DNA from 4 places in the Ensifer sp. KUDG1 genome. Region 3 is predicted to be linked to each of the others. Evidence: riboswitches for the same ligand, from Rfam matches in the RefSeq annotation. Region 3 holds a riboswitch; each other region holds the start of a gene.
What was found. A riboswitch is a leader RNA that binds a small molecule or an ion and turns the genes downstream of it on or off. The one in region 3 is predicted to bind cobalamin.
Positions count from the first base shown of each region.

Region 1: it holds a riboswitch for cobalamin, as region 3 does, so the genes downstream of both, M2267_RS14120 (ABC transporter substrate-binding protein) here and M2267_RS04150 (aromatic ring-hydroxylating oxygenase subunit alpha) in region 3, are expected to answer to the same signal.
Region 2: it holds a riboswitch for cobalamin, as region 3 does, so the genes downstream of both, M2267_RS08050 (DUF1636 family protein) here and M2267_RS04150 (aromatic ring-hydroxylating oxygenase subunit alpha) in region 3, are expected to answer to the same signal.
Region 4: it holds a riboswitch for cobalamin, as region 3 does, so the genes downstream of both, metE (5-methyltetrahydropteroyltriglutamate--homocysteine S-methyltransferase) here and M2267_RS04150 (aromatic ring-hydroxylating oxygenase subunit alpha) in region 3, are expected to answer to the same signal.

Region 1 is NZ_JBNDIG010000004.1:348,040-353,308, forward strand. It holds gene M2267_RS14100 (class I SAM-dependent methyltransferase) at 1-388, opposite strand, end outside; gene M2267_RS14105 (pseudoazurin) at 385-822, opposite strand; gene M2267_RS14110 (ABC transporter ATP-binding protein) at 834-1,595, opposite strand; gene M2267_RS14115 (FecCD family ABC transporter permease) at 1,592-2,644, opposite strand; gene M2267_RS14120 (ABC transporter substrate-binding protein) at 2,641-3,657, opposite strand; cobalamin riboswitch at 3,808-4,000, opposite strand; gene M2267_RS14125 (ArsR/SmtB family transcription factor) at 4,193-4,516, opposite strand; gene M2267_RS14130 (DUF899 domain-containing protein) at 4,690-5,269, shown strand, end outside.
Region 2 is NZ_JBNDIG010000002.1:510,725-515,993, reverse strand. It holds gene M2267_RS08065 (FecCD family ABC transporter permease) at 1-988, opposite strand, end outside; gene M2267_RS08060 (ABC transporter substrate-binding protein) at 992-1,945, opposite strand; gene M2267_RS08055 (ABC transporter ATP-binding protein) at 1,942-2,745, opposite strand; gene M2267_RS08050 (DUF1636 family protein) at 2,768-3,181, opposite strand; cobalamin riboswitch at 3,287-3,502, opposite strand; gene M2267_RS08045 (RidA family protein) at 3,687-4,163, opposite strand; gene aspT (aspartate-alanine antiporter) at 4,650-5,269, shown strand, end outside.
Region 3 is NZ_JBNDIG010000001.1:848,294-853,562, forward strand. It holds gene M2267_RS04135 (FAD-binding oxidoreductase) at 1-398, opposite strand, end outside; gene M2267_RS04140 (L-threonylcarbamoyladenylate synthase) at 541-1,515, opposite strand; gene M2267_RS04145 (DUF6656 family protein) at 1,593-2,192, opposite strand; cobalamin riboswitch at 2,510-2,710, shown strand; gene M2267_RS04150 (aromatic ring-hydroxylating oxygenase subunit alpha) at 2,815-4,059, shown strand; gene M2267_RS04155 (2Fe-2S iron-sulfur cluster-binding protein) at 4,061-5,155, shown strand.
Region 4 is NZ_JBNDIG010000006.1:176,049-181,317, forward strand. It holds gene metE (5-methyltetrahydropteroyltriglutamate--homocysteine S-methyltransferase) at 1-1,917, opposite strand, end outside; cobalamin riboswitch at 2,019-2,238, opposite strand; gene M2267_RS17140 (hypothetical protein) at 2,257-2,547, opposite strand; gene M2267_RS17145 (LysR substrate-binding domain-containing protein) at 2,700-3,629, shown strand; gene M2267_RS17150 (metallophosphoesterase family protein) at 3,851-4,693, shown strand; gene M2267_RS17155 (ABC transporter ATP-binding protein) at 4,690-5,269, shown strand, end outside.

The DNA of each region.
Region 1 (5,269 bases), on a different contig from region 3:
GACAAACGATCGCGTCATAGGCCGCGTCCGGCTCCATGGTGTTTTCGGCATCGGCAAGGATGAAGCGCAGCCGCGGTTTCCCGGCGTGTTTCGCCTTGGCGACGGAAAGCATCGCTTCGGAGAAGTCCAGCGCCGTAACCTCGTGACCGAGATCGTGGATGAGCCTTGTGACCTCGCCCGTGCCGCAGGCGAGTTCAAGCACGCGCAGCGGCTTCACGCCAAGGGCGGTGCGGATCGGTTCCTGCCAGGCGGAAAACTCGGCTGCGGAAAGGATGCCGTGGCCGAAAGCGAGGTCGAAGGTTCTCGCGCGCTCCGACCAGTAGCTGCGGATCGCTTCCTTCAGATGAAAATTCGCGCGCCCTGCCCCTTCTTCGGTGTCGTTCGTCACTTTCCGAAACCGTTCCTGGCAAGGATCTCGTCAAACCGCTTGCGCGCCCGGGCCGGAACCTTGGCCGCCGCAAAGCCTGTGTCGACCTTCGCATCGCCGACGCGGATCACCATCACCATTCCCATCGCGAAATGGGGCGAGCACTTGATCCCGTAGAACCCCTCCGCGTCGAGCGTGACCTCGATCTCCTCGTTGATCCCGCCCTTGAAACCAGCGGTACCTTCGGGAACCATGCCGTCGACGGTCGCCGCGTTGTGGCCGCTGGTGGCAGCGATGAATTTCACCGTGTCGCCGGGGGCGATCTGGAGGAAGTCCGGCTCATAGACCATCGGTCCCGAAGCGTTTCGGTTGAGCATCTTCACCTCGTGCATTTCTGCTTGGGCGAACTGAAAAGCGGTGAGAAACAGGGACAATCCGAGGAGAAGCGCGCGCATGTAAATCCTTGCTAGGCTGAATGAAAGCGAAAGATGGAGGTTCCGTCCTCGGGGTCGACGACGATGCTCGCACGAACACCGAAGACGGCGGCGATCCGTTCGACGGTCAGGACTTCACGCGGCGGCCCCAGCGCCACCAGCCGGCCGGCGGACATCATGCCGACGCGGTCGCAGCCAAAGGCCTGGTTGAGATCGTGTAAGGCGACGACGGAGGTTATCGGCAGGTCAGCCACCAGCTTCAGGATCGAAAGCTGGTGCTGGATATCCAGGTGATTTGTCGGCTCGTCGAGCAACAGGACCTGCGGCTGTTGCGCCAAGGCCCGCGCCAGGTGAACCCGCTGGCGTTCCCCGCCGGAAAGTGTTGCCCATGAACGGTTTTCGAAGCCCGCCATATCGGTATCGTCGAGCGCTTGCCTGACAATCCGGTCGTCTTCGGCCGACCAGGGCTGCAGCGGCGTGAGCCAGGGCGTGCGGCCAAGTTCGACCGCATCGCGAACCGAGATCGCTTCCGTCGTCTCGGCTTGCTGCTCGAGGAAGGCGATCAACTGGGCAGCCTGGCGGCGTGGCATGGCGTGCAGCATCTGCCCGTTGATCCGCACCTCGCCCGACGTCGACCGGACGATGCCGGCCAGCAGCCGCATCAAGGTCGATTTGCCGGAGCCGTTGGGGCCGACAAGGCCGAGTGTCTCTCCCTGCCGCACGGCGAGATCGACGTGGGAAACGATCGCCTTGCCGCGGACGGACCAGCCGAGGTCGCGTGCTTCCAGGATCATGATCGGCGCCTCCCGCGGATAAGGATCAGGGCAAAGGCCGGTGCCCCAACCAGGGCGGTGATCACGCCGATCGGCAGCACCTGGCCAGGAACGATCGTCCGCGACAGGATATCCGCCGCGATCAGAAAGACCGCCCCGATGAGGGCGGTTGCCGGGCCGAGCCGGCCATGACGCACACCAACCAGGAAACGGGCCGCATGCGGTATCACGAGCCCGACGAAGCCGATGGAGCCGACAATGCTGACCATCACGGCCGTGACCAGCGCGGTAAGGCCGATCAGCACCACCTGGACGACCCGCACGGGCACGCCGAGCGACGCGGCGGACTCCGCCCCGAAGGAAAAGGCGTCGAGCGCACGGGCGTACCAGATGCAGGCCCCGAGCCCGACAAGGGCCACGGGCACGGCCAGCCAGACGTCCGGCCATCGCGCACCGCTGAGGTTGCCGAGCAGCCAGAACATGATGCCCCGCGCCTGCTCCGCGTTGGCCGACTTGGTGATGATGAAAGACGTCAGTGCGTTGAACAGTTGCGATCCGGCGATGCCGGCAAGCACGATCTGCCCTGTTCCGCGCAGGGTGACCCCGCCACCGGCGGCACGAGCGAGGATCGCCACCATGAGGAAAGCTGTCACGGCACCGACAAAGGCGCCGAGCGACATGGAGACCGCGCCGGCGCCGAGGCCTGCGACAGTGACGGCCACGGCGCCGGTCGAGGCGCCGGCGGAGATGCCGAGAAGATAGGGATCCGCCAGGGCGTTGCGCAGGAGGGACTGGAGCACCATGCCCGAAACCGCGAGGCCCGCCCCGCAGCAGGCGGCAACGATCGCCCGCGGCAGGCGGTAGTTCCAGATGATCCCGACATCGATGGGATCGAGCCCATAGGTCGCGCCGAAAATCTTGTTCGCCAAGGTCTGGAGAACCGTCAAGACGGGTATCGGCGTTTCGCCGATGCAGGTTCCGGCAAGAACGGCGGCAAACAGAGCCAATGTCCCCGTGGCTGCCCGGCCAAGCCGGGAAGCAGGGGCGCGCCGCGAGAGGCCGGTCTTCACTTCGCCAACCCGAAATCCTTAAGCGCAGCGGAGAGAACTTCGATGCCGGCGACCGTTCTGATCGTGGCGTCCATCGCGTGCGCATCCATGACGACGATGCGGTTGTTCTTCACCGCATCCATCTGGCTGGCAACCGGATCGGTCTTCAGGAACTCGATCTTCTTCAGGTAGTCGTCGGCCGGAAAGCGCCGGCGATCCATCTTGGCGATGACGATCATGGTGGGGTTGGCCTTGGCGATCGTTTCCCAACCGACGACCGGCCATTCTTCGTCCGAGCCGACCACGTTGCGGATGCCGAGCTTGTCCATCATGTAGGCAGGCGCTCCCTTCCGGCCGGCCACATAGGGATCGATGTCCATCTCCGCGCTGGAGAACCAGAAGGCCGCAGACACATCCTTCAAATTTAGCGCCTTGGCCTGCTCGATGGCGTTGGCCTCACGCTTGGCGAGTTCTGCGACGAATGCCTCGCCTTTGTCTTGAACATCGAAGATCTGCGCGAGTTCACGCACGCCCTGATGGATGCTGGCAGTCGAGAAGAGCGCGCTGCGCGTGCCGTCCACACCCACCGAGTTGTCCTTGGCGACGCAGTCGGCCGGCAGGACATAGGTCGGAATTCCCACTTCGTGGAACTGGGTTCGGGTCGCAACAATCCCTTCGGGCCCGACGTGCCAGACGAACTGCACGGCGACGAGCCCCGGTTTCTTGGCGACGAGGCTTTCAAAGCTCGGGTCGTTGTCCGCCAGGCGCGGAACCTTGGCATTGACCTCGGCAAATTCCGGCAGCACGTCATTGAACCAGACCGACGTACCCGTAACCTTGTCGCCGAGGCCGAGCGAATAGAGAACCTCGGTTGCCGCCTGCCCGACGGTCGCCGAGGTCGCCGGCGCCTTGTCGAAGGTGATCGTCTCGCCGCAATTGTCCAGGGTCAGCGGATAGGCGGTGGGTTCGGCAGCAGCGGCGGTGGCGAAGAAGGCGAAGCCAGAGGCGGCAAGCAGGAAACGCGAAGCGGTCATGGCACATTGTCTCCGATCTGTTGATCGCGCGGATCGGAGGGGACGAGCCAGGACGCAATGATCGAACCGATGTTCAAGAGAACATCGACAGCCGGCACTTGTGGCGCGACCAACGACATCGACAACCTCCCCGGACACCCCGCCCGGCTTGTTCAGTTACAGGTGTCGGTAGGTCTCCTGACTGACGGGTCTTGGCTCCCTCTCGGCCTTCCCGGACCATCGCCCAGTGGCATTTTCGAGAGAGGACTGGCCGCCTACAGTTGCGGGGGCAGTTTCGTTTCGCGGCGAGCCGCGGCGAATTCCCTGTTATTTCCTTTCGGAAACCGACGAGAATTCACTACTCAACGAACGAGTGGAGCGCAAGCATGAAAGCGGCGCTTTCGAAACCACTTGCCAAGAAAGGTAGAAATTCTCTCGCGTCTCGTAATTTCACTAAATATCACTCCCCGCAAATAGGGAGAACATTGCCGATTGTCGAAAACTATACACAAATGAATACTGTTTAAGTGATCCGTAATTCACACCATCCTGGGATTTACCCTTCGAGGCCAGTCTTCAGCCTGTCGAGAATGGCCACGGCATGGGCGGCATAGTCGCTGATCCAGCGGTCGTGAATGTGCTTGATCGGCAGCGCATTGAGATAGTTCCAGCGCTCGCGTCCTGCCCGCCTGACGATGATCAAGTCGGCGTCCTCCAGCACGTTCAGATGCTGCATCACGGTGCAGCGATCCATGTCTGAAAAGGCCGCGCAGAGCATGCCCGTGGTCTGCGCCTCGCCCTTGAGACGATCGAGCATCGCCCGCCTGCGCGGGTGAGCCAATGCCTTGAAAACCAGATCTTCGTCCTGCTTGCTTGACATGTTATGTTTTTACAACATATTGAAATCGGACGCAACGGAGACGGCGCCGATTAGACCGGTTTGCGAGCTTTCGCGAGCTCTCCAACCGAGCCTGATGGCAGGACTCCGTCGGTCGGAGTTCAGCCTTGCGCCGACACCTCCAAGCAAACCGCCCCAAAGGGAGATGATTGAGAATGCTGCCTAAAATCGCTTCAATGGAAGAGTGGCAAGTCGCACTCGAACAACAGATTGCCAGGGAGAAGGCACTTACCCGCGCACGCGATGAAGTGAGTGCCGCGCGCCGACGCTTGCCGATGGTCAGGATCGACAAGGACTATTCGTTCGAGGGGCCCGAAGGCACGGTAAGCCTCGCCGACCTCTTCGACGGACGGCGGCAACTGATCGTCTATCACTTCATGTTCGCGCCCGGATGGAAGGCGGGCTGCGACGGTTGCTCCTGGGTCGTGGACGCGATGACCCATCCGGCGCATCTCAACGCACGCGATACGTCCATCGTGGTGATTTCGCGCGCGCCGCTGGAGACGCTGCAGAAATACCAGGCCCGGATGCAGTGGCAGCACCCAGTCTGGTACTCTTCCATGGCGAGCGACTTCAACCACGACATGGGAGCCACGGTCGCCGATCCGGATGACCCGACAAGGACCAGCGAGCGCCATGGCGTCAGCATCTTCCTCAGGGACGGCGATCATATCTACCGCACCTATTTCAACGGTGCGCGTGGCGTCGAGTATCTCGGCAGCATGTGGACCTATC
Region 2 (5,269 bases), on a different contig from region 3:
GCGCCATGATGACGCGGGCCGTCAGATCCGCAAGGATGAGCGTCAGCGCCCCGAAGAAGGCCGAAAGCGGAATGACCCTTACGTTGTCGCTGCCGGCCAGGAGCCGCACGAAATGCGGCACCATCAGCCCGACGAAACCGATCGCGCCGGAAAAGGCGACCATCACCCCGGTCAGAAGTGCGGTGACGACGAACAGCGTCAGCCGGAAGCGGCGCACGGGAATGCCGAGCGTCATCGCAGTTTCGTCGCCCATGGCGAGCGCATTGATCTCGCGCGCCCGGATCATCAGCCAGGCGAGCGAGACGAAAAGCACCCCGCCGGGATAGACGAGCTGCGACCATTGCGCCAGGCCAAGACCGCCGAGCATCCAGAAGATGACCGTGTGGGTCGCCCTCGGATCCCCAAGGAAAATCATGAGGTTGCCGACGGACGTTAAGACGAAGGCGACCGCGACGCCGGCCAGCACCAGGCGGTCGGCGCTGCTGCCGAGCACGCGGGAGACGTAAGCGACCAGCACGGTTGCGAGCAGCGCGCCGGCAAAGGCAAAGAGCGGCACCGTGGCAAGGCCGAGGATCATGCCGGTGTGCAGCAGCGCCACGATCGCGCCGAGCGCGCCACCGGAGGAAACGCCGAGCAGATGCGGATCGGCGAGCGGATTGCGCGTGACCGCCTGCAGCACGGCGCCCGTCAGCCCCAGCCCAGCCCCGACGAGGCCTGCCAGCATCACCCGCGGCAGGCGCACGTCCCAGACGATGCTCTCGCGGCCCGCCGACCAGAAGACCTCGACGCTACCGGGCGAGATCTTGCTGGCGATGATCGACCAGACGGTCGCAACCGGGATCTGCGCCGAGCCGAGCGATACGGCGGCCGTCACCGTCAGGAGAAGCAGCAGCAGGCCGGCGGCAAGGCCGAAACCGCTGCGGGCCACCCGTTGAGACGCGGCACGCGAAACCGCAACGGTGTCAGCCGACGTATCCTCAGCCAGCATCGGTTACAGGCCTTCGCCGTGAAAGGTCTTGGCGAGACGGGCGATGGCGTCGATGTTGCGCGGCCCCGGCGTCGCCTCGACATAGTCGAGCACGACGAAGCGATCGTTCCTGACGGCATCGACATTCTTGAATGCCGGATTGGTCTTCATGAAGGCGATCTTGTCCTCGGCCTTCACCTCGCCGTAGTTGACGATGACGACCACTTCCGGATTGCGCTCGATCACCGGCTCCCAGGAGATCTCCACCCAGCTCTTGTCGACATCATCCATGATGTTGGCGCCGCCGGCGGCCTCGATCATCGCCGTCGGAATGCCGAAGCGGCCGGACGTGAAGGGCTTCTCCTCGCCCGAATCATAGACGAAGACCCGTGTCGGCTTTGCCTTGCCGGCGTTCGCCTTGGTGATCTCGGCAAGCTGGCGGCGGTAGCCGTCAACCAGCGTCTCGGCGCGATCCTCGACGCCGAAAATGCGGCCGAGATTGAGAAGATCGACGAACATGTCGTCCATCGTTGGCTTTGCCTTGGCCATCACGTGGATGCAGGATTCGGTCAGCTCGTAGACGCCGATCTTGAAGGGCGCCAAGGTTTCGGGCGTGACCTCGCCGCCGACCTTCATGCCGTAGTTCCAGCCGGCAAAGAAGAAGTCGGCGTCGGCGTTGAGCAGCACTTCCTTGGTCGGATACTTCTCCGAAAGCTCCGGCAGTTCCTTGACGCCTTCGCGCAGCTTCTCGTCCAGCGTCTTCCAGCCGGAAACGCCGGTATAGCCGACCATGCGGTCCTGCAGCCGCAACGCCAGCATCATCTCCACCAAGTTGACGTCGTTGGCGATCGCGCGTTTCGGCGCCGCGTCGAAGGTCACCTCTCGGTTGCAGCTCTTGACCGTGACCGGATAGGCGAGCGCCGGGGTTGCGGCGGCCAGCACGAAAAGAAGGGAAAATGGGGCAATATTGATCTTCATGAAATAGATCCCTGTCGAGGAAGTGAAAAGGAAAAGCGGGCGCCGCCGGCGGCGGCATTGTGAACGGTGGCAGTGACGCCGAAGGCGGCCGAAAGTTCGCCGGGGCTGAGCACCTCTTCGGGCGTGCCGAACGCCGTCAGCCGCCCGGCGGTCAGGATCGCGACGTCGGTCGCAAACTCGGCGGCGAGATTGATGTCGTGCAGCGTTGAGACGATCGTCAGCTTCAGCGTCTGCAGCAACTCGAGGATTTCGAGCTGGTGGCGGATGTCGAGATGGTTGGTCGGCTCGTCGAGAATGATGATGCGCGGCTCCTGCGCCAGCGCGCGGGCGATCAGCACCCGCTGCTTCTCACCGCCCGAAAGCGTGGCGAACTGGCGACCGGCAAGATGCGCGAGATCGAGATGCGCGAGTGCATGCTGCACCCGATCGCGGTCGAAATCGCTCCAGCCGCTCAAGCCTTCCCGCCGCGGAATGCGCCCCATCATCACGACGTCGCGCACGCTGAAGGGAAAGTCGCCGGGCATTTCCTGCAGGACGACGGCGATCGTCCTTGCCGCCTCGCGCGCCGAGATCGACCACAGATCGATGCCATCGACCGAAACACGGCCGGCATTCGGCTGCACCGCCCGGTAGAGGCAGCGCAGAAGCGAGGTCTTGCCGGCACCGTTCGGCCCGAGGATCGCAAGCCGGCTGCCCGCCGCGATCGAAAAGCCGATGTCCTTGACCAGCGTCAGCCCCGCGCGTGGCCCCCAGTGAAGGCCCTCGACCTTGAGTGCCGCTCCCGTTGCCGTGCAGCTCATGGGTTGATCCCTCCCTGCGCCGTCATTGGAAGTGCCCGCCGAGGTCTTCGGAAACGAGCATCGCTGCGGGGATGCGGGCAAGCGTCTTGCCTTTCAACCCGCGTGGCCGCTCGGCCGCCCGCGTCATGCCATCGCCACGCTCGGCATAGGTTGTGGCAAAGCGTACGAGATCGTCGATGTCTTCGTCCGGCGAGACGTCGCCGAAGAGATAGGTTGCCTTTCCCGTCGCCTGGAAGGCGATGGTGCAGGGCCGCGTGCAGGCCGCCATGCACACCGTGCCGGCAATCGAGAAGTCACGATCGAGCGGTGCGCCGAGTGCAGCGATGCTGCCGTTCAGCCGCTTGATCAGCTCGGCGCCGGGCGCGCAGGGGCCACCGGTGAAGCGGCAATCGGTGCAGACCGTTATCTTGTGCTGTCGGAAATTCGGCTCAGCCATTCCTGCCCTCCGCCGGACTGACGGCAAGAGATGGCGAAACGGCAGAAGGACGGATAGCCGTCGTGCGAAAGCCAGTTCTTTTCCATCGGAACACCCCGTCCGTTGTGGTTGATCGGTTCGATGGCAGGTCTCCTGGCTCGCGGGTCGTGGCGCATCCACGTCTTCCCGGCTGATCGCCAGTGACATGGTGTGAATGCGCTTTCCGCTCACAGTTGCGGGGGCAGCCACGGTCTCGGCCCCATCAGGGTCGTCCGTTCCGTGTTCCCTTTTCAGCCGCCTCCGCATTGTCGCGGACGCAGCACCATCACCGCCTTCCTCGCATGAATCGGCGGGGGAGACAACCGCACGGCACAGGCGGGAAGGATCTATCAACATGCGGCGTATCGTCATGCGCAGTTTGTTATTAAATAACATTACGTCGCGCAAGCCGAAAATTGAGCGTCGGACACGATCCGACGCCCTACAGCCAAAATCCGCCTCACGACCGACAGGCAGCCGTGTCGCCTCAGAACTCCGGCGGAAAGAGCTCGGCCGTCAGCGTCACCGCCACCGCGGCGTTGCCCGGCAGGTTGCGCACGCCGCAGACGGAGCGGATATGGCCGGCCCTTTCGCCAAAGGCGGCAGCCAGAAACTCGGAGGCGCCGTCGAGCACCTTCGGGTGGTCGAGGAAATCCTCGGTGCAGGCGACATGCCCCTCCAACCGGACGATCTGGCGAATGCGCTCGAAACGGCCGAGATGTTCGTGGATCTGCGCCAGCGCATTGAGCACCGCCAACTCGGCCGCCTTGCGCCCCTCGTCGATCGTCACGTCGCGCCCGAGCAGCCCCGTATGCACGAAGCGCCCGTCGAGCAGCGGCCCCTGCATCGAGACATGAAGAATCCCGCCCGCCTCGATCACCGCGCGATAAGCGCCGAGCGGCTTCGGCGGCGTTGGAAGCTGAACGCCAAGCGCCCCCAGCCTACGGATAACCTCATCCATCATTGCTCCCCCTCCTCGTCACCTGACGAACCGGCCTCCTTGCGGAGACGATGCCGCTTTTCATCTCGACCCTTCGCAGTTCTGTCGCCCCTATCGCAAGCAGTAAGGCCCACCGTTCCTTGCGCCTCCAGCCGTATGTTCAAGCATAGCCAAGAGAAAACGCCTCATGCCTCACGTTGCGAGATAACATTACGAATTACAACACCAGAGTTGAAGTGCCGGCGCGACCCGGCCGCGCGCATCCGTGTTTCGATCGCATGCGGCGGACGCATCGTGGCGCCCGCCAAGCGCGCACCCAAGTAAAACCGCTGAAATGTAACATACGTTACGCTCACGTAACCCTATGCCGGTTGAGAATTTCGACGACCGAGGCAACAATTGCCGGGATTAAGATTGGGCATCGACAAGATCCGAAAACAAGCTCAACTTAGCCGCGCAGATCCCGAAATGAAGTGATGGCAACTCAACTTTCTGAAGGGAATAGCAGCAGTGAATCCCATCGATTTTTTCGTCGACACGCTTCGGACCTATCCACCCGTCGCCGTCTTCCTCGCGCTTGGCATCGGTTTCCTCATCGGTCCGATCAAGGTCGCGGGGTTCAACCTCGGCAATGTCACCGCCACGCTTCTGGCCGGCGTTCTCATCGGGCAGCTTGGCATCCAGGTGTCCGGTGACCTCAAATCCACCCTGTTCCTGATCTTCCTCTTCGCCGTCGGTTACGGCGTCGGACCGCAATTCGTGCGGGGGCTTAGCACCGACGGACCGAAACAGATCGCCTTTGCGCTCTCCGTGCTGGTGCTCTGCCTGATCGTTCCCTATCTCTGCGCGCTGATTGCCGGGCTGCCGCTCGGCTATGGCGCCGGCATGTATGCCGGTTCGCAGACGATCTCGGCTGCGATCGGCGTTGCGACCGACCAGATCAATTCGCTCGGGCTGACGCCGGAACAGGCCAAGACCTTTGCCGACCAGATCCCGATCGCCTATGCGGTGACCTATATCTGGGGCACGATCGGCTCGGCGATCATTCTCGCCCAACTCGGGCCAAGGCTGCTCGGCATCGATCTGCCGGCCGCCTGCAAGGAATATGAGGCCAAGCTTGGCGGCGGCAC
Region 3 (5,269 bases):
AGGCGATTGTGCTCGTCCGCCGCCTTCTGGATGTCGGCAAGAATACAGCCGGCATCGGCGACGATGACATTGCCGACCGGATCGACGTCGCGAATGCGGTTCAGCCGTTCCAACGAAAGAACGATGTCCGCTTTGCCCTCCCGCGGGATCTGCCCGGCGACGTGGCCGGTGTTGCCGCCCTGCGGCACGATCGCCGTACGGGTGGCGCTCGCAAGCTTCATGATGCGCGAGACCTCGTCGACGGAGCCCGGACGCAGCACCATCGGCGTCGTGCCGCGGTAAAGTCCACGCGATTCGACGAGATAGCGCGCCTTGTCCGGTTCGGCCGTCAGCACGTTGGCGCTGCCGACGATGTCGGCGAAGGAGGCGATGAGTTCGGGAGAGGGAAGGGTGGTCATGGGCCTCACTTCGCGTTGCGCCTGTGCGCTATCGGATCGGTCGATCTGAGGATGTGATCCTCGGTTCCTGGTCGGCGGCGATCATAACCGCAATTGGCGCCGTTCGCTGAGGGCGGGTGCGCAGAAGATGCCGCACGCCATCTTACCCTCGTGGTGCGGCTGCCCGCTGCAACCGATCGATGATGGCTTCCCCCAGCCCGTCCGAAGGGATCGGCCCGAAGGCGATGGTCTCTGCGCCGCTGGCATCCGCCCGCTTCATGTAGTCGAAGAGATTGGCGGCGGCTTCGCGCAGATCGCCAGCCGGACTGAGATCGAGAACGATGGCCGCCTGTTCCTCGCCGGCGATCCGATTGCCGCCGAAACGGATCAAGGCTTCGCCGGCATGCACCTCGGCGGCATCGAGCCGGACGGCAGCGCCGGGCGCATAGTGCGAGGCGAGCATGCCCGGCGCCTCGATCGTCGCTCCTGCCGTCTCCGGCCGGATCACCGGACGGTCGAGCAGGCGTTCGATCTCGGCAGCATCGAGGCCACCCGGCCGAAGCAGCCGGATCTCGTCGCCATCGACCTTGATGATTGTCGACTCAAGGCCGATTTGGGCCTGGCCGGCGTCGAGGATCAGCTTCAGTTTTCCACCGAGATCGGCCTCCACATGGGCCGCACTGGTCGGGCTGATCTTGCCCGAGGTATTGGCGCTGGGCGCAGCCAGCGGGCGTCCGAAGCGGGCAATCACCCGGCGCGAGAAGCCGTCCGGCATGCGGATGCCGAGCGTGTCGAGGCCGGCGGACGCCAGCGCATGAACCGTGCTGGCGGCGCGCTGCCGAAGGATCAGCGTCAGCGGGCCGGGCCAGAAGGCTTCGGCCAGCTGCCGGGAAACCGGATCGAAATGCACATGGGCTTCGGCCATCGCCATGTCGGAGACATGCGAGATCAGCGGATTGAAGCGCGGGCGCCCCTTCATCTCGTAGATGCGGCTGATCGCATCAGGATTGGTGGCGTCGGCGGCAAGGCCGTAGACGGTCTCGGTCGGAATGGCGACCGGTTCGCCTTCGGCAAGAACGGCGCAGGCGCGCGCGATCGCGCGGTCCGGTTCCCTTTCCGTATCGATGATCTCAGCCATGCCGTTTCCTTTCCGATGCTTCCTTAACGGACGCACCGGAAAAACAGAACGATTTTCTTTGAAGCAACCGGTTCGGCTCAGAGGCTGCGGATGATGCGGCGCAACGCGTCGTCCTTGGCACCGAGCATCAGCACGTTTTTCAGCGCGACCTTGGGATCGTCGGTGCGAAACAGCAGACCGTTGTCACGAAAATTGCGGTTGATGACCATTTGGCCGGCTTCCGCGCCCGGTTCGATGGCGACGGCGAAATACATGCGCGAATAGCCGGGCTGGATGCCTTCGAAAAAATGCGTCTCATGGCCGAGGTCGCAGTAGAAGTTGGCGAAGTAGAAGGACCAGGTGATGTCCTTGGAGGGCGTGACCGGCGTGCGCGCCGCCGTCACGTGACAGTAGCCGAGATGCGGCCGGCCGACGAGCGTGCGGTGGAAGATCATCTTCGGGAACTGGATCGAGGTGTGAAAGCCGTTGATCCGCTTATGGGTCGTGTCGCCGGCGGTGTTGAGCTTCTTGCCCGTCCTGTCCGCAACTTCCTCATAGCTCAGGTAGCGCCGTTCGCTCGGCACCCATTGCCTGCGATTGATCCGGCCCGTGCGCAGGAATTCGGTATGAACCGCCGTCTTCGGCGGGATTGTCGGCGGCGCCTCGGCTGCCGCGTCGTAGTATCTCAACTTTGCCATGATCGTCAGCGCGCCATCTGCCTGCCTGCAGGACCTCTCTCGTCCGCCGGCTAGGCTAGCGGCTCATGGTTAATGAATGATTGCCTCCTGGCTGCATCATGAGCGTTCCCTATCTGACGGGATGTCGCAAACGGGCGAAGCTTTCCCGCGTCTGCGCCGCCCGCGCCGCAAAAGGCGGCAAATGCCCAAGATGTGGGCTATCTATATGTTTGTAGTGTAAAAAATCTAAGAGAGGCGCCGGTGATGGCGGTTTTTCCCGTGTCGTCATTCTGGAATTGGATGTCGCTATCCGGCAGCTGCCAGGGCGGTTTCCGCGATTACATATCCTTACTCAAGGTGCCGTCTTCGAAGAGAAGGCGGAGAATTGGGAAGCCGGTCAAATCCCGGCGCTGCCCCCGCAACGGTGGTGGAGCGAAAGCCTCGGCAAAGGCCACTGGACGGTTCGTCCGGGAAGGCGCCGGGCTGGTCCGAAGGGACGGCTCCTGAGCCCGGAAACCAGCCTTGACGGACATAACCGTAACGGGTTGCGGCGGGCAGCCGGATCGGAGCCGACAACGCATGGGCGTGCGCCCGTGCGGGTTCCTGTCCTGCCTCTCCAAGACATGGCGCATGAGGACAGGACATGGAAACCAGAAACGATATGCTTCGAAAGCTGAAGGGTCGGCGCGACGGCTACAGCCTCGATCGGGCTTTCTACATCGATCCCGACTACTATCGGCAGGATCTGGAAAACATCTGGTACAAGGATTGGCTGTTCATCGGCCATGACTGCGAGATCCCGCGGGCCGGCAATTACTTCACCGTCCAGGTCGGCGACTTTCCCGTCGTCATCACCCGTGACCGCCAGGGCACGATCCGCGCCTTGCACAATTCCTGCCGCCACCGCGGCTCCCGCGTCTGCACGCAGCAGAAGGGCTCGTCGGCAAAACTCGTCTGTCCCTATCACCAATGGACCTACGAGCTCGACGGTTCGCTGCTGTTCGCCCGACAGATGGGCGAGGATTTCGACAAGGCCGCCCACAGCCTGAAACCGATCCACTGCGAAACGGTCGGCGGCTACATCTTCATCAATCTTTCGGAGAACCCTGCGGACTTCGCGGCATTTCGCGAACTGGTCACGCCCTATCTCGCGCCGCACCGCCTCGGCGAAACCAAGGTCGCCTTCGAAAGCACGATCATCGAAAAGGGCAACTGGAAGCTCGTCTGGGAGAACAACCGCGAGTGCTACCATTGCGCCGCCAATCATCCAGAACTCTGCCGCACCTATCCGGAAGCCCCGACCGCGACCGGGGTGCAGGGCGCCAAGGATGATCCCGTGATCGCCGAACATTGGGCGAAATGCGAGGCCGAAGGCTTGCCGAGCGAATTCAGGATGTCGCCGACCGGCCAGTTCCGCGCCGCCCGCATGCCGCTTGTCGACAATGCCGAAAGCTACACCATGTCGGGCGCGCGCGCCGTCAGGCGGGCTTTGTCGGCCGATGTTTCCCAGAGCCAGATCGGCACGCTTCTGATGTTCCATTACCCGACCACCTGGAACCATGTGCTTGCCGACCACGCCATCACCTTCCGCGTACTGCCGCTCGGGCCTGAACTTACCCAGGTGACGACGAAGTGGCTGGTCAACAAGGATGCGGTCGAAGGCATCGATTACAATCTCGAAGAACTGACGCATGTCTGGACCGAGACCAACGATCAGGATCGCCAGATCGTCGAGGAGAATGCCTTCGGCATCCGCTCGCCGGCCTATGAGCCCGGTCCCTATTCGCCCGAGCACGAAGGCGGCGTGATGCAGTTCGTCGAGTGGTACTGCAAGTTCATGGAGCAGCGCCTTGCCGGCGACGCGGCTCCGCTTTCAAGGGTCGCCTGACATGCAGATGGCCTCCTCGTTTCACCATTTCGACGCGCTGCATGTCTGGATCGACCGGCAGCAGATGCTCGAATGCACATCGGCGGTGGTCGAGACCGCCGATGTCATGACCTTCACCTTCCGGGCGGAAAAGCCCGCCTGGTTCCGCTATCTGCCCGGGCAATTCGTAACGCTCGAACTGCCCGTCGCCGACGAGCCGGTCATGCGCACCTACACGCTGTCGTCGACGCCGTCGCGGCCGCTTTCAATCGCGGTCACGGTGAAGGCGCAGGCCGACAGCATCGGCACCCGCTGGATGTTCGACCACCTGAAGCCGGGCATGAAGCTGAGAGCCTTCGGTCCGCTCGGCGATTTCAGCTTCGTGCGCCATCCCGGCGACAAGTACCTGTTCATCTCGGCCGGCTCCGGCATCACGCCGATGATGTCGATGACGCGCTGGATGGCGGACTGCGTGCCGGAGACGGATGTGACCTTCATCTCCTGCGCGCGTCGGCCGGACGATCTGCTGTTCCGTTCGGAACTGGAAGTCCTGGCCACGCAGATGTCCGGGCTCAACCTCGGCTTCATCGTCGAGGGGCATGAGGCGCGCCACGGCTGGCACGGATTGCGCGGCCGCATCGACGGCGCCAAGCTGCCGCTGCTTGCGCCCGATTTCATGGACCGCACCGTCTTTTGCTGCGGCCCCGAGCCTTTCATGCGCGGCGTGCGCGAGATGCTGAAATCGGCCGGTTTCGACATGGGCCGCTATCACGAGGAGAGCTTCCAGCCGGCGGCGGCACCCGCCGCCGAAGAGATCGCCGTGCGCGCCGGTGCCGGAGACGAGGGCGAGGTCCAGGCGGCCAAGGTTGCCTTCACCATGAGCGGCAAGGAGGTCGAGGCCAAGCCCGGCCAGACGATCCTGCAGGCGGCGCGCGCCAATGGGGTGCGCATCGGCGCTGCCTGCGAAGGCGGCATCTGCGGCACCTGCCGGGTGATGAAGGTCGCGGGCGAGGTCGAGATGAACCACAATGGCGGCATTCTCGACGACGAGATCGACGAGGGCTACATCCTCGCCTGTTGCTCGCGACCACTTGGCGACGTCCAGATCGAAGCCTGAGGGCGTCAATGCATGTCGCGAGAAGTGCGCCGCAGTTCTGCAGCAGCGACGTGCATAAAGGATGAGAGCTTAAAGCCTGGCGCGAGATCCTTTTTCACGCGACAGGCTTAGGGC
Region 4 (5,269 bases), on a different contig from region 3:
CCAGTCGAGATAGGCCTTGCGGTCGGCGGCCTTGAGCGGCAGGCCCTCGCGCAGCGCCGGCTCGTCGATCTGGATGATGGCGATGCCCGATGCCTCGAGGTCCCTGACTTCGTCGCTGAGCGCCAGCGCGATCTGCCGGCACACCACCGACCGCGGCAGGTCGTCGCGCACGAAGGACCATTGCAGCATGGTGACCGGACCCGTCAGCATGCCCTTGACCGGGCGATCGGTCAGCGACTGCGCAAAGGCCGCCCATTCGACAGTCATCGGGTTTGGCCGGGAAACGTCGCCGAAGATGATCGGCGGGCGCACGTAGCGCGAACCGTAGCTCTGTACCCAGCCACTTCGGGTAAAGGCGTAGCCCGAGAGCTGCTCGCCGAAATACTGCACCATGTCGTTGCGTTCGAACTCGCCGTGTACCAGCACGTCGATGCCGATCTCCTCCTGCCAGCGCACCGCCTGCTCGGTTTCCCGGCGCAGATACGCGGTGTAGTCGACATAGCTGAGTTCGCCCTTGGCATGCAGGGAACGGGCCTGCCGTACTTCCGGTGTCTGCGGGAAGGAGCCGATCGTCGTCGTCGGGAAAAGCGGCAACGGCAGCGCGTCCGCCTGGAGCGCGCGACGGGCCGGGAAGGGAGACCGGCGCTCGCTGTCGGCTGCCGTCAGCGCCTTCAGTCGCCCGGCAACAAGTGGATCATGGATCCTGAGCGACGTCAGCCGCGCCTTGGCTGCTTCGATCGAGGCCGCAAAGACCTTTTCCGGGCTGGCAAGCCCCGGCTCGAAGGCACGGGCGAGAAGGCTTAATTCATTGAGCTTCTGCACGGCGAAAGCGAGCCACGAGGCAAGCTCCGGGTCGAGCGCCTTTTCCATGCCGAGGTCGACGGGCACATGCAGGAGCGAGCACGAGGGCGCAAGCTCGATCCGGTCGCGGCCATGGGCAGAGACCAGCGGCTGCAGGCGGCGGAACAGGCCGGCAAGATCCGTCCTCCAGACGTTGCGGCCGTCGATGATGCCGAGCGACAGCACCCGGTCAGCCGGAGCGGACTGGATGAGGACCTCGATCTGCTGCGGCGCGCGCACGAGATCGACATGCAGGCCCGCGATCGGCAGCGCCAGGGCGCTCACCATATTTTCGCCGATCGAGCCGAAATAGGTCGCAAGCATGATCCGGAGCCCGGGAACCTTCGCCCGGAACGTATGATAGGCAAGGTCCAGGGCCTGCCTTTCCCGGTCGGTGAGATCGAGCACCAGACTAGGCTCGTCGATCTGAACCCAGTCGGCGCCGGCATTGGCAAGTTCGGTGAGCAGCTCGACGTAAACGGGAAGCAGGCGCTCGATCAGGTCGAGGGGATCGAAATCTCCGCCCTTCGCCTTGCCGAGCTTGAGGAAGGTCACCGGGCCAAGCAGGACCGGGCGGGTTCGATAGCCGAGGGCTCCGGCCTCGAGAAAGGCTTCGAGCGGCCGGTTATGCGTCAGCGCAAAGCGTTGATCCGCTTCGAATTCGGGCACCATGTAATGGTAGTTGGTATCGAACCACTTGGTCATCTCGAGTGCGGCGTTGCCGCCGTCACCCGCATGCGTGCAACCGGAAGCGCAGGGCGAACCCGTCGAGCCGCGCGCCATAGCAAAGTAAGTGTCGAGATCGACGGGACCGCCCTTCCAGCCATAGGCGGCCGGAACCGCACCGACGAGCACGGCAGTATCGAGCACGTGGTCGTAGAACGAGAAATCGTTCGAAGGGAGGATATCGATGCCGCGCGCCTTTTGCGCCGCCCAGTTTTCGGCCCGAAGCCGGCGGCCGACGTCGAAAAGGTCGTCACGGCTGATCTTGCCGGACCAGTAGCGTTCAAGCGCGAATTTCAGTTCGCGGTGGCGGCCGATGCGCGGGAAGCCGAGATTGGCAGTCTTGATGGTCATTTCCTTACCCCGAAGGTTGAAGGGCAAGGTTTGAATGCGACGCATCCGCGACGCGAGAAGGGTCCCGCGTCGTCAACGCGCCTCATCGGACACCCCGCCCGTGGACGTTGTTCATCGCGGCAGGTCTCCTGGCTTGCGGGTCAACGCGGACCGTTCCGTCTTCCCGAGGCGTCTTCCTCAGTGACATCATCGAACGGCCGCTCTCCGCCTACAGTTGCGGGGGCAGCTCCGGCCTTAGCGCTTGTCAGCGCCGCACCGAATTCCCTCTTAGCTCCGCCGCGCCGGATGGCGAGGCGCAGAACCACGATGCCGGGACAATGCCCTGCAATCGCTTGCTCGTCAATCGCATAAAGAAATGCTTATGTCTTTATTTTCTCCAGCCAGGGCGCGGGGCGAGACGCGGGCAATGCGCGGCCCTTCGCTGCAAACTGCTTTGGCGGCGGGTTGCACCGGCACGGGATCGGGCTCCTCCGGCCAGTGCCACGGATCCGCGGTGTCGCCGACGCGCGCACGGATATGTTCCTGGTCCCGCGTCAGGCCGATATCCCGGAGCTGGAACTCGTTGAACGTGTCGATGGCGACCGGAGCGCTGAGGGTCCTGTCTGCCCAATTCAGGACATGGTAAATCATTGATCGCATTGCGCTAAGCATTGCTATCCTCACTTCTCTACAAGGCGTGTGTTCGCGAAAAAAGTGAGGTTTTTTGCCGTTTCGCGCAAAGCGATTTCTCGCATGCTGGCATAAAGAATGCTTATCTCAGCGTCATGAGCAAGATTCCTCCTATGAGTGCAGTGCGCGCCTTCGAGGCCGCTGCCAGGCACCTGAGTTTCACCCGCGCCGCCGAAGAGCTCGGCATGACGCAGGCGGCCGTCAGCTACCAGATCCGGTTGTTGGAGGACCGCATCGGCGCGCCGCTCTTCGTCCGCCTTCCGCGCGAGGTGCGGCTGACCGGTGCCGGGCGGCAGCTGGCGCCAAAGGTAACCGAAGCGATCGATCTTTTAGGGGCGGCCTTCTCGGAGATTGCCGACAAGACCGAACATCACCTGCACATCTCGGTGCTGCCGACCGTCGTTTCGAGCTGGCTCGGCCAGCGGCTCGCCTCGTTCCAGACCGCGCATCCGAACATCAGCATAAGGGTGCACATGTCGACCGAACTCATCGATTTCAAGCGTGATGCCATCGATCTCGCGGTGCGCAGCGGCGCCGGCGACTGGCCGGGAAACGATGTCTTTCCCTTGTTTCCGCTCGATTACGTGCCGGTCTGCACGCCGTCCTTCCTGGAGAAACATCAACTCAAGGAGCCCGCCGACGTCTTGAGGATCCGGCGTTTCGGCAACGCCAACTGGTGGCGGCGCTGGATGATCGAAACCGGCGTCGAGCCGCCGGCGAGCAACGGTACCGAGCTGATCTTCGACGTCCAGGCGATGGATGTCGCCACAATCCTTTCGGATCACGGCATGGCGATTGCCGTCTCGACCTTCCTGATGGATGAACTGAAGAGCGGCAGGTTGATCCGGCCGTTCGAGCATGTGGTGCGCGACGGCCGCGCCTATTGGCTGGTCTATCCGCAAAGCACCAGGCGGCAGAAGAAGATCCAGGCTTTTCGCGACTGGGTCGTCGCCGAAGCAGACGCGTCGAATGCGATGCTTGCGACCGTCATGGAGCAATCCTGTCCGGCATCTATTCGGGGCGAGCTCGGTGCAAAGTGGTGAGTCTGGGGAAAGAAGACGCAGACGCATCCGGTGCGCGCGTGCCGGTTCGCGCCGGCCGGGCTTCGGAAAATGACGCTTTCATGGAGAAACTGAAAATCAGCTGAGAACGGCTGTTACCAAACTGACATGGCGGCTCCCTAAAGACTGCGGCCAACCGCAGAGAAGGGGAGAGACAGCCCTCCGACGCGGATACCGCAAGCCATCGTCGGAGGCCCGTTTCCATGAAAATCGTCCAGATCAGCGACACCCATCTCAGCCCCGCCAAAAGCCATTTCAACGGCAATTGGGAACCGGTTCGCGCCTGGATCGAGGCGGTAAAACCCGATCTCGTCATCCACACGGGCGATGTCACCATCGATGGCGCCGACCACGAGGACGACATCACCTTCTCACTCGATCTGATCGGCCAGCTCTCGATGCCGGTCGCGATCGTTCCCGGCAATCACGATGTCGGCCATCTGCCGGGCTCGCACCAGCCTGTGGATCCCGTTCGGCTTGCCCGCTGGCGCCGTCTCGCCGGTCCGGACTACTGGGGCCACGACCATGGCGACTGGCGGCTGCTTGGCCTCAACAGCCTGCTGATCGGCTTCGAAGACGAGGAAGAGGACAGGCAATTTGCCTGGCTGGAGGAACAACTGCTTGGTCGCGACGGCCGCCGGGTGGCGGTCTTCGCCCACAAGCCGCTCTTCGTCGACGCCCCGGCCGAAGGCGACACCGGCTACTGGGGCATCCGTCCGCGCCAGCGCCAGCGGCTCTTTGATCTTTTCGCCGAAGCCGAGGTGGCGTTGCATGCCAGCGGTCACCTGCACTGGGCCTGGACCGGCGAACATGCCGGGACGTCGCTTGTCTGGGCTCCGCCGACCTCCTTCATCATCGACACGCTGGAGCGGCCGATGCCGGGCGAGCGGCTGGTGGGTGCCGTCGTGCACACGTTCACTGAGGACGGTGTTTCGAGCGAAATCGTCGCTGTGCCGGGTCTGACGAGCTACGTGCTCGACCCGATCGTCGAGGACGTCTATCCGCTCGCCGCCAAGAAGAAGGTTCGCGTGGAGGCAGCGCAATGAGCGTGCTTTCGCTGGATGGCATCACCAAGTCCTATGGCGGCAACGCCATCCTGAAGGGCGTCAGCCTGGAGGCGGGAGCCGGCGAGTTCATTGCGCTCGTCGGCCCTTCCGGCTGCGGCAAGAGCACGCTTCTGCGCATCGTCGCCGGCCTTGATCACGGCGATGCCGGCGAGATCGTCATCGGCGGTCGTAGCGTTGTCCGCATGGCGGCGGCCGACCGCAACGTTGCGATGGTGTTCCAGTCCTACGCGCTCTATCCGCACCTGACGGCAGGTCAAAACATTGCCGTACCGCTCGCCATGCGGCGCCTGACGGCGATGCAGCGCCTGCCCATGATTGGCAGTCTTCTGCCTGGCCAGAAGCAGATCCGCAGCGATATTCAGCGCCAGGTCAAGGAGATGGCCGGAGCGCTGAAGATTGATCATCTGCTCGACCGCAAGCCTGGGCAGATGTCCGGCGGTCAGCGCCAGCGCGTGGCGCTTGCCCGCGCCATGGTGCGCCGTCCGGCCGTGTTCCTGATGGACGAGCCGCTCTCCAATCTCGACGCCAACCTGCGCGTCCATGCCCGCGGCGAAA